DNA from 3 places in the Jeotgalibaca sp. A127 genome. Region 1 is predicted to be linked to each of the others. Evidence: predicted binding sites of a transcription regulator. Region 1 holds the regulator's gene; each other region holds the start of a gene.

Region 1 (3,289 bases):
GTAAACTATAAAGAAAAATGGAGTCCTGAAGCGCCTATTATCAAACGGCCCTCTGCACCTATGTCGAAAGTGATAGGATGGAGCGTTCTTGGCTTTATCGGTTCGCTTGTAATCCAGACGGTCACTTCCATTATTGAATCGCTTATTTTCGGAGTTACGCCGGAATCAGCTAACACTCAGAATTTACTGGAATTAACGACGGCTTACCCACTCTTGATTTTTATGATCACCATTTTCGCACCAGTAATGGAAGAATTTGTTTTCCGAAAAGCTGTCTTTACCCAATTAAATATGTCCCGTGTCGGATTATTCGGTTCTGCGGTCATAAGTGCTTTAATTTTTGCTTTTATCCACTTTGATGGACACATGCTTGTGTATGGTACTTTAGGACTCTGGTTCTCTTATCTATACTACAAAACAAATAACATTTTTACACCTATGTTGGCTCATGGTTTAATGAATGCATTTGCTTCATTACCAATCTTTTTCCCAGAACTCCTGGGCTAACAGTTTAAAAAGAAAGGAATTCTATGACTTTAAAAAATATCATTTTACAAATCGTTATGAAATTTGCATTCGCCGGTCTCTTCATTTATTTCGCTGTAGACAGCATCAACGTCTCTGGATGGGGATTCCTCACGTGGATCAGTATCTTTTTCGCGACAAACAACATCGTAACCGGCATCCAAATGTTAATTATGTACTTTAAAATTAAAGATCAAGTGAACAAGTAAAAAAACGTTGAGACCCTTTCGGTCTCAACGTTTTTCATTGTGCTTTTAGGAGATATTATTATCCAAGAAATAAATCAGTGTTTGTAATTCATTGGTTAGGTCGACATTTTGAACGCGAACGTTCTCTGGTACTGACAAACGAATAGGTGTAAAGTTCATTATTCCCCTGACACCCGCTTCGATCAAATTGTTAGCCGCTTTTTGGGCAACTTGCTGTGGAACTGTCAAAATAGCCACGTCAATTTGTTGAATACGTAATTGTTCAATCATTTCGTCCAATGGATAAACGGGCACACCACTGACGATTTTGCCAACAATTTCTTCGTTTACATCGAATGCAGCGCTAATGCGCACGTTATTACTTAAATGGAAGTTATAGTTCAACAAGGCATGTCCCAAGTTACCAACCCCGATTAAAGCAACATTGGTTAAACGATCCTGGTTTAAGGTCTTACTAAAGAAATCCAGCAAATACTCTACATCATAACCGTATCCTCTTTTACCAAGAGCACCAAAGTAGGAGAAATCACGACGTATGGTCGCACTATCAACTTTTACAGCCTCGCTTAATTCGGTTGATGATATTCTGGTTTTTCCTGCATCATGTAAATAGCGAAGGTAACGATGATAGATGGGAAGACGGCGGGCAGTGGCTTTTGGAATGTCATTATTAGTTGGCATAATTTTTCTCGCTTTCTTTAGAATTATATATGTGAAATTATAAGTTATAATCTATTTGTACTTATCATTACATAGTGCAATTATAGCACGCGTTAGTGAAAAATCCACTAATTTGTTCTAATTTGTAATTTTTTGTGAATTTTATTTCAACTTCGAGTTTGATTTTATCGCTTTCATAAAATTAATAGTGTAACTTTCACAAAGGTCATAACGTTTTCATAATATCGTATCTTTGGTGTATGACAGAACTGTGATAAAATGAAAAGGCATATCTATAGAAAGTTGAGGAACGACTGAATGATACTTTTACAAGGACAAAATCTTGCCCGTTACTTCGGTCCGACCGTTTTATTTGAGAATATTCAAATTACTATCCAGGACAATGAACGTATTGCACTCGTAGGAAGAAACGGCGCCGGAAAATCAACGTTATTGAAGATATTAGCTGGACTCGAGCCAACAGATGCGGGATCCGTTGCGAAAAAGAAAGAAGTGACCATCGGCTATCTTGATCAACATAGTGCGGTTGACTCCAATAAAACAATCTGGGAAGAAATGTTAACCGTTTTCGCACCTGTCATTTTGTTAATGAAACAAGCGGAACAGGCTGCAGCACGCTTGGCTGATGAAGCGGTTATCAATGATCCTGTGACTATGGAAGCGGCACTTAAACTGTACGACTCCCTACAACAGGAAATCCATAAGCAAGATGCTTATGGTTACGAATCGGAAATCAGATCCGTCCTCCATGGTTTTAAGTTTTACGAAGAAGACTTGGACCGCCCTATTTCACAATTATCCGGTGGCCAGAAAACGCGCTTGGCAATGGCTAAGATCCTGCTTGAGAAGAACGACCTTTTAATCTTGGATGAGCCTACCAACCATTTGGACATCGATACATTGGCATGGTTGGAAAATTATTTAGTGAGCTATCGCGGTACCCTTTTGGTTGTTTCCCATGACCGCTATTTCCTTGATAAAATTGCGACCGGTGTTTATGAGATCAGCCGAAACAAAATCCATCATTACAAAGGGAATTATTCCTTTTATCTACAAGAAAAAGCGGCCCGTCTCGAACAGGAAATGAAACAATATGAAAAGCAACAAGAAGAGATTGCTAAATTAGAAGATTACGTGGCTCGCAATCTGGTGCGCGCATCCACTACCAAAATGGCCCAAAGCCGCAGAAAACGTTTGGAAAAAATGGAGCGGATGGATAAGCCGAAAGGCGATGAACGTTCAGTACGTTTTTCATTTGATACTAAGCGCGAGAGTGGTAATGTGGTGATGACGCTGGAAGATGTGGCTATCGGGTATGACAACAACATCTTGGCCAAGCCCATCAGCCTGGACTTGCGTAAACATCAAGCTATCGGAATAGTTGGCCCCAACGGAATTGGTAAATCTACTTTATTAAAATCAATCATTCATCAAATCCCATTCATAGAGGGAAGCGTTAAATTTGGAACAAACGTAGACCTCGGATACTATGATCAAGAGTTGACGAATCTTTCTAAAAACAAAACGATTCTGGCCGAAATTTGGGACCTGCATCCAACCATGAATGAAAAAGATGTGCGGAGTATCCTGGGAAGCTTCCTCTTTACCGGCGCTGATGTCGAAAAAACAATTCCTTCCTTAAGTGGGGGAGAGAAAGCGCGCCTTGCTCTATGTAAATTAGCACTTGAACAAAACAATTTGCTCATGCTTGATGAGCCTACCAACCACTTGGACATCGACAGTAAGGAAGTACTGGAAAATGCCCTTATTGATTATAACGGCACACTTGTTTTTGTTTCGCATGACCGTTATTTCATTAACCGAATCGCGACAAGTATTCTGGAACTTTCAGCCGATGGCAGCAAACTGTATAT
Region 2 (3,289 bases), on a different contig from region 1:
ATTCGTTTGTCACAAGATCCATGTAGTTTTCCAGCAGCCACAAAGGATATGGCTAATTTATTGGGCTTGGACGTTGGTCAACCAATCTTACCGACAGCACCAACCAAAGGTAACAATTTAGAAAACATGAAAACAATCATGCGTGAGAAAGGTTTCTTGAAAGACTGAAATAAGATTGAAATACGAAATGTGAGGGGGGAAAGAATGAACCCGGCAAAAAAAGTTATCATAGCAGCGGATTCCTTTAAAGGAAGTGCGTCAACGATAGAGGTTGAGGATTTTATCGAACGTGGGATTCGCCGTGTGGATGCAGACGTGGAGATTATCAAAATTCCAGTTGCGGATGGCGGTGAAGGAACAGTAGACGCACTCGTCGTAGGCTGCCAAGGCGAGTATCAATACGTTGAAGTAACAGGACCGCTCGGAGAAAAAGTTCAAGCAAAGTTTGGAGTTATTAAAAACCATATTGCGGTTATCGAGATGGCGGAAGCATCGGGAATAATGCTTGTTGATGAAGAAAAGCGTAATGTATTTAAAGCCACGACTTATGGAACAGGTGAATTGATTAAAGCGGCCCTAGATTTGGGAGTCGATGAAATTTATATTGGCATTGGCGGAAGTGCAACTAACGATGGTGGAGTCGGAATGGCACAAGCTCTCGGTGTATCATTCAAAGATCAATCAGATAAGGAAATCGTTCCAGGTGCTGAAGGGTTGGCAGCTATCACTTCCATAGATGTCTCCAATATCGACTGGCGTATTCACGGTGTTAAGATTTCTGTTTTATCCGATGTAACAAATCCTCTATGTGGTAAAAATGGTGCATCCTATGTATATGGTCCACAAAAAGGTGCGAGTGAAGAGGATGTTATCAGACTTGATGAAATCCTACATCATTACGGGAAAAAAATAGAAGAATTACTTGGTGTCAATATTTTGGAAAAAGCGGGTTCTGGAGCAGCTGGCGGACTCGGGGCAGGTTTGATGGTCTTTTGTGAGGCACAGTTATTCAGTGGCATCGAAAAAATATTGGAAATATTGAATATTGAAGAAGAATTGAAAGATGCTGATCTGGTTATAACCGGTGAAGGTCGGTTAGATTCACAATCATTGAATGGTAAAGCACCCGTGGGCATTGCGCGGATGGCAAAGAAATACGATTTACCCGTGATTGCAATTGTTGGAAGTAGTGATGACAATTTAGGACCGATTTATGAGACCGGCATCGATTTGGTTACGGACATTGTCAATCGGCCGATGTCGTTATCAGAGGCGATTAGAGAAGTTGAAACATTATTAACAAATGCAGGGGAAACAGCTTATCGGGCTTTTATATTACGTGAACAAACTGTTTCTATTTTGCAAGATTAATCTAAACTGATGGCGCAGTGGTAACTTGCCCACTCCGCCAATCGGTGAAGGAAGTATGTCTTTCGAACCATGAAACAGCAAACAAAAAAACCTAAAATTGGTTTATAAGATATATAAAAGAAAATTAAAATCATCTATACTATAAACAAGTTAAGCGCTTACCTATGTATGGATTTGAGAATGAGTCGTATAGTCAAAGTGAAAGTATGAGCAAACTATTGATTGTAAGGGTTAACAACACTAATTTAATAAAGTGATTATATTTACAATATTGAAAGTCGAAAGGGTGCAAAATAAATGGATTTTGGAATTCTTAGTTTGGTTGGTATTATAGTTGGCTTGTTTGTCTTAATGTATCTAGCCTTTAAAGGGTTGTCACTGCTGATTATCGGTCCAATTCTGAGTATGATTGTTCTGTCATTTTCTGGTATGAACTTGGTCGAAGGTATGGTGGGACCTTACGCAGAGGCGCTTGGTAGTTTTGTTGGCAAGAACTTCTTGATTTTTGCTTTGGCGAGTGTATTTGGATCTGTAGTCAGTGACTCTGGTGCTGCCGATGATATTGCTAACTCAATCATCAAATTATCTGATAAAACAGGTAAAAACAAAAAGTTTGTTATTATCATTTTACTGTCCGCAATTACTGCAGTCCTGACCTTTGGTGGGGTAGGGGGTTACGTTGTAGTCTTCACTATGATGCCCTTCAGTAAAGTTTTGTTTAAAAAGAATAATATTCCATGGCACTTGTTCATGGCGATGCTATCCTTGGGTGGGAACCTCTTTACTTCAGTAATGATTCCTGGTTCACCAGCAATCCAAAACCTGATTCCAATCGAATACTTGGGGACAACGCCAATGGCAGCTTCGAAATTGGCATTAATCGCTCTTGTATTCTCAGTCACAACAGCCTTGGTTTACATTAAATGGATGTTGAATCGTTCTGAAAAAGCAAATGAAGGATTTATGGAAACAGGAGAATCCATTAATAAAACAATCGAAGCAGAAACGATTGAAGTCAAAAAACATGGTTCCTTGCTTAAGGCTTTCATGCCAATCATCCTCTTGTTAGTGACAATGAATGTTTTTGATATGGATCCTGTAGCTTCCTTGTTCATTGGTTGTTTGGCAACTGTCGTTCTATACTTCAACAAGTTCAAAGATGTTGGCGCTTCAATTGGAACAGGTGCCACAAACGGAACGAAGACCTTGGTAGCAGTATCTGCAATCGTAGGTTTTGGTGGGGTCGTAACAACAGTTCCTGGATTTGAATATCTCATTTCAGGATTGAACAGTATTCCAGGACCACCACTGTTACAAATGGCAATCGCAACAAACATTGTAGCTGGTATTGCAGGTTCTGCTTCCGGTGGTTTGGGAATTGCTTTGGAAACATTGGCTCCACAATACTTGGCAATGGGAATCGATCCATCCGTTATCCACCGTGTTGCAGCTGTTTCCTGTTATGGACTTGATTCAATGCCACATGGCGGTTCAATCGTAAACCAATTAAACACAGCACACTTAACACATAAACAAGCTTATAAACATGTCTTCTGGATTAGTGCAATCACACCATTTATTGCATCTTTGGTTATTGCAACAATCGGTACCTTGAGCGATGGTTTCCAAACTTCGATGCTTATTGGTATGACAGTTGTCGGTGTTCTAATCATTGCTAGCCTGTTCCTAGGTAGCAAAAAAGAGGTTACAGTAAACGCATAATAAAAAAACGAGAGTGCTCAAAAAGGCGTTTAGCCCCGAACCACTGGAACGAATAAGCACAGGATGGTCGCAGACCATCTGAGCATTATTCGTGAAGTGGCGTCGGGGCTGCCTTTTTGAGCACGTTTGCGATAAAGTATTCGTAAATAGATAAGGGTCTGGGAGTTATTTCCCAGACCCGTTTTTTGTTCTTATT
Region 3 (3,289 bases), on a different contig from region 1:
TTGAAGATATGCTCTCCACGACGTACACCACTGTCGAATACAATCGGAACACGACCGGCTACCGCTTTGGAAATTTCTTCCAATGTTGCAAATGATCCTGGTGCCCCATCCAATTGGCGACCGCCGTGATTGGATACCCAGATACCGGCTGCACCAGCCCCAATTGCAAGCAAGGCATCTTCAGCAGACTGTACGCCTTTCACAAATACTGGCAATCCCGAATACTCAGAAATGAATTTCACGTCAGCTGGCGCAATTTTTTGCTTGGATTGTGCGTAGATATTGTTCAGGGACATATTTTTACCTGTACCGGTTAAGTAACGCGAAACAATCGGCATACCGAATGGGTAAACGAATTTATTGCGTTCGTCTCTATGGCGATTTCCGCTCAAGGTTGCATCTGCAGTTAAAATGATTGCAGTTGCGCCATCTGCTTTAGCTTCATCCAGGATATTTTTGTTCAACTCGTCGTCTTTACTCATGTAAATTTGGAACCAACGCGGACTGCCTTTCAACCCCTCTTCTATTTCATGGAAGGAGGCACCGGAGTATGCACTGATGGACATGATTGTGCCGAATTCGGAAACACCTTTTGCGGTTCCGGCTTCTTTTGTTTCGTGGGCCAGACCATGCGCTGCGATTGGAGCCATGATGAACGGAACTTTAATGTCATGACCAAAGATTGATGTCGCTGTATCGGGATTTTCCACATCCGCCAATACGCGGGGAACGATTCCTTTTTTATTCCAAACCTCATTGTTTTGACGTAAGGTAAATTCATCTCCCGAAGCTCCGGAGATATAATCGAACCCGCCTTTAGGTACGATTTCGCGTGCTGCATCCTCTAGTTCGTAAGCGTTGATGACCTCGATTGCTTTGATTTCAGTTGGTGCGCCATAGTGATTTGTTTCTACTGTTGCCATATATTTCCACTTTCCCTTCTTTATTTTATATTATTTTTAACCAAAGAATAGTTGTGTGATGGGCTGCGTCAGTGGCGCCAGCATCACGACGACAATACCTGTAACGACGATGGAAAGTCCGGACATTGCGCCTTGGACCTCGCCCATTTCGATTGCTTTTGTCGTTCCCATGGCGTGGGAGGAACTTCCCAGCGCCACGCCCTGTGCTACAGGATCGTCAATTTTGAATAGTTTGAAAACGGTTGGTCCGACTACTGCTCCGATGACGCCGGTAAAGACAACGACGGCGACGGTCAGCGAGACGATTCCACCGAGTGATTCCGAAACCCCAACGGCAATGGCGGTGGTGATGGATTTTGGAACCAGGGTTGCGACCATTTCTTTATCGAAACGGAATAGGAAGCCAAATAGGTAAATCATGATAGTATGCAGGACTACGCCGGAGAAAATTCCCGTCAAGATTGCTGAGTAGTATTGTTTAAGGTAAACAAAGTTTTTTTCAAGCTTGATCGCCAAAGCTACCGTTGCTGGCGTTACAAACAGGGAAAGGAATTGTCCCCCGGTATTGTAAGTTTCAAGCGGCGTGTTCGTGACGAGTAAGATCAGAATCACCATGATGATTGCGAATACCAGCGGTGTGAATAAAGGATTCGGCCATTTTTTGTTTAATTTGGCTGCCATTAGATACAGTCCGACAGTTAAGGTAATCCACAGCAAGGGGCTGGAAATTAATTTATCAAGCATGTGTTTCACCTCTTTCTTTCGCTACGAAACCCTTTTCAACTTTGGCTTTGACAAATTGAACGATTTTGCCAACGAAGGCCATCATCAAAACGGTTGTGATTGCCATGATGATTAATAGTTGCCACCAAGTGTTAGCTAGTACGCCAAAGTTAGCCATTAAGCCCACCCCCGCTGGAACAAAGAATATGCCCATATTGTCAGTGAGCCACGTTCCGATTTCATCGACTTGCTCAAGTCGTAATACTTTCGTATGGAGGGCGACGAATAACAGAACCATACCGATTACACTACCTGGAATAGCGATGAATGAAGAAATGGTGGCGGATACAATTTCGCCCAGGTACGAAAATAAGAAGATCCAGAATAACTGTTTATAAATTTTCAAATGTGCTGCTCCTTTCGGCTTATTAATTACAAGTTGTTTGATGCATTCAATATAGCACTTGATTCGAATTAGAGATAAATATTGAATTTTTATGGTATTATAAATATAATTTATATGTAACGGTTTATTTATACATATTATTTATGATAACACTTTCACAAAGTAAGCAAGTTGGATGAAGATAGCTGAATAGGGAACGTAACCATTAAAAGAAATCGATTTCACAAGCTGGAGGTATTTTAGGGGGGAGAATCGGAAAATGATTTTGTTTTTCTTCCGAGTTTTAAATGAAGTCGGAAGGAGAGCAGCAGAAAAAAGTTTCTTCTTCCGAGTTTTTGAAAAAGTCGGAAGAAGAAACTGAAATTTTGTTTTATAATGCCGATTTACCCATTTGTTAGAATGACAAAAGCAAGGATACTATAAAACACGAGGTGAACTCCCATGAATTTACAAGATATTATTTACTTTAACCATTTAGCTGAGAGTCTCAGTTTTACTGATACTGCCGAGCATTTTTATGTCTCCCAACCGTCCATTTCCATGTCATTAAAACGACTTGAAGCAGAGCTGGATACCCTGTTGATTGACAGGAAAAGATTTCATAAACGCTTGCGCTTAACGGAGTCAGGAGAAATATTACTCAAACATGCGCAGGTTATTCTCCAGTCATTGTCTGAGGTAAAAGAAGAGATTCATGATTATAAAAATCAAATCGTTTATTTCGGGTTCTTGCCAACGATTGGGGGACACTTCATGTCTGGGCTTTTGCCTCGGCTGGGGAAATTTACTTCTTCAGTTAAATTTATCGAGGAAGAAAGTTCTGATATCATGCATGAAATGGTGCGCTCCGGTGAAGTGCCGATTGCTATTACGGGTAGCGACGTCCCCCTTTTCAACGATGGGGACTTGATTCAAATACCCATTGCCACGCAAGAATTATCTTTGTGGGCTTCGCCCGATAACCCCCTGGCCCAAAGGAAAAAGTTGTCGGCTGCGGATTTGAAAGATACCGTCTTTATTTCTCTGGAAAAAGGCTATACGCACGAGCGTATCTTTAGCAAATGGAGCCAGGGAAAATTTACCCATCCTCCTAAAACCTTGTATACGAAAGAAATCCAGACCGCCCTTTCGATTGCATCATCTACCGATATGGTTGCGTTTATGATTGATATCCTGGTCAAGGATTCCAAGGATTTAGTTAAAATACCCCTTTCTGATCCACCACTTTTTTATATTA

What was found. Region 1 encodes Rex, which represses fermentation and respiration genes when NADH is low (regulators of the CRP and FNR family bind a similar motif). Its sites were predicted from a motif close to TTGTGAANTANTTCACAA; they were not measured.
Region 2: a site for Rex is predicted at 1,623-1,640, ahead of ACTVAI_RS05060 (GntP family permease). Genes of this name have one in related genera too.
Region 3: a site for Rex is predicted at 2,196-2,213, ahead of ACTVAI_RS10130 (CidA/LrgA family protein). Genes of this name have one in related genera too.

What each region holds. Positions count from the first base shown of each region.
Region 1 covers NZ_JBQPRC010000007.1:17,571-20,859, forward strand. Annotated here, with positions in the region: gene ACTVAI_RS08090 (lysostaphin resistance A-like protein) at 1-507, shown strand, start outside; gene ACTVAI_RS08095 (YdiK family protein) at 531-734, shown strand; gene ACTVAI_RS08100 (redox-sensing transcriptional repressor Rex) at 780-1,415, opposite strand; gene ACTVAI_RS08105 (ABC-F family ATP-binding cassette domain-containing protein) at 1,713-3,289, shown strand, end outside.
Region 2 covers NZ_JBQPRC010000003.1:224,687-227,975, reverse strand. Annotated here, with positions in the region: gene ACTVAI_RS05070 (dihydrodipicolinate synthase family protein) at 1-168, shown strand, start outside; gene ACTVAI_RS05065 (glycerate kinase) at 205-1,371, shown strand; gene ACTVAI_RS05060 (GntP family permease) at 1,669-3,093, shown strand.
Region 3 covers NZ_JBQPRC010000012.1:228-3,516, reverse strand. Annotated here, with positions in the region: gene ACTVAI_RS10140 (lactate oxidase) at 1-923, opposite strand, end outside; gene ACTVAI_RS10135 (LrgB family protein) at 960-1,667, opposite strand; gene ACTVAI_RS10130 (CidA/LrgA family protein) at 1,660-2,052, opposite strand; gene ACTVAI_RS10125 (LysR family transcriptional regulator) at 2,494-3,289, shown strand, end outside.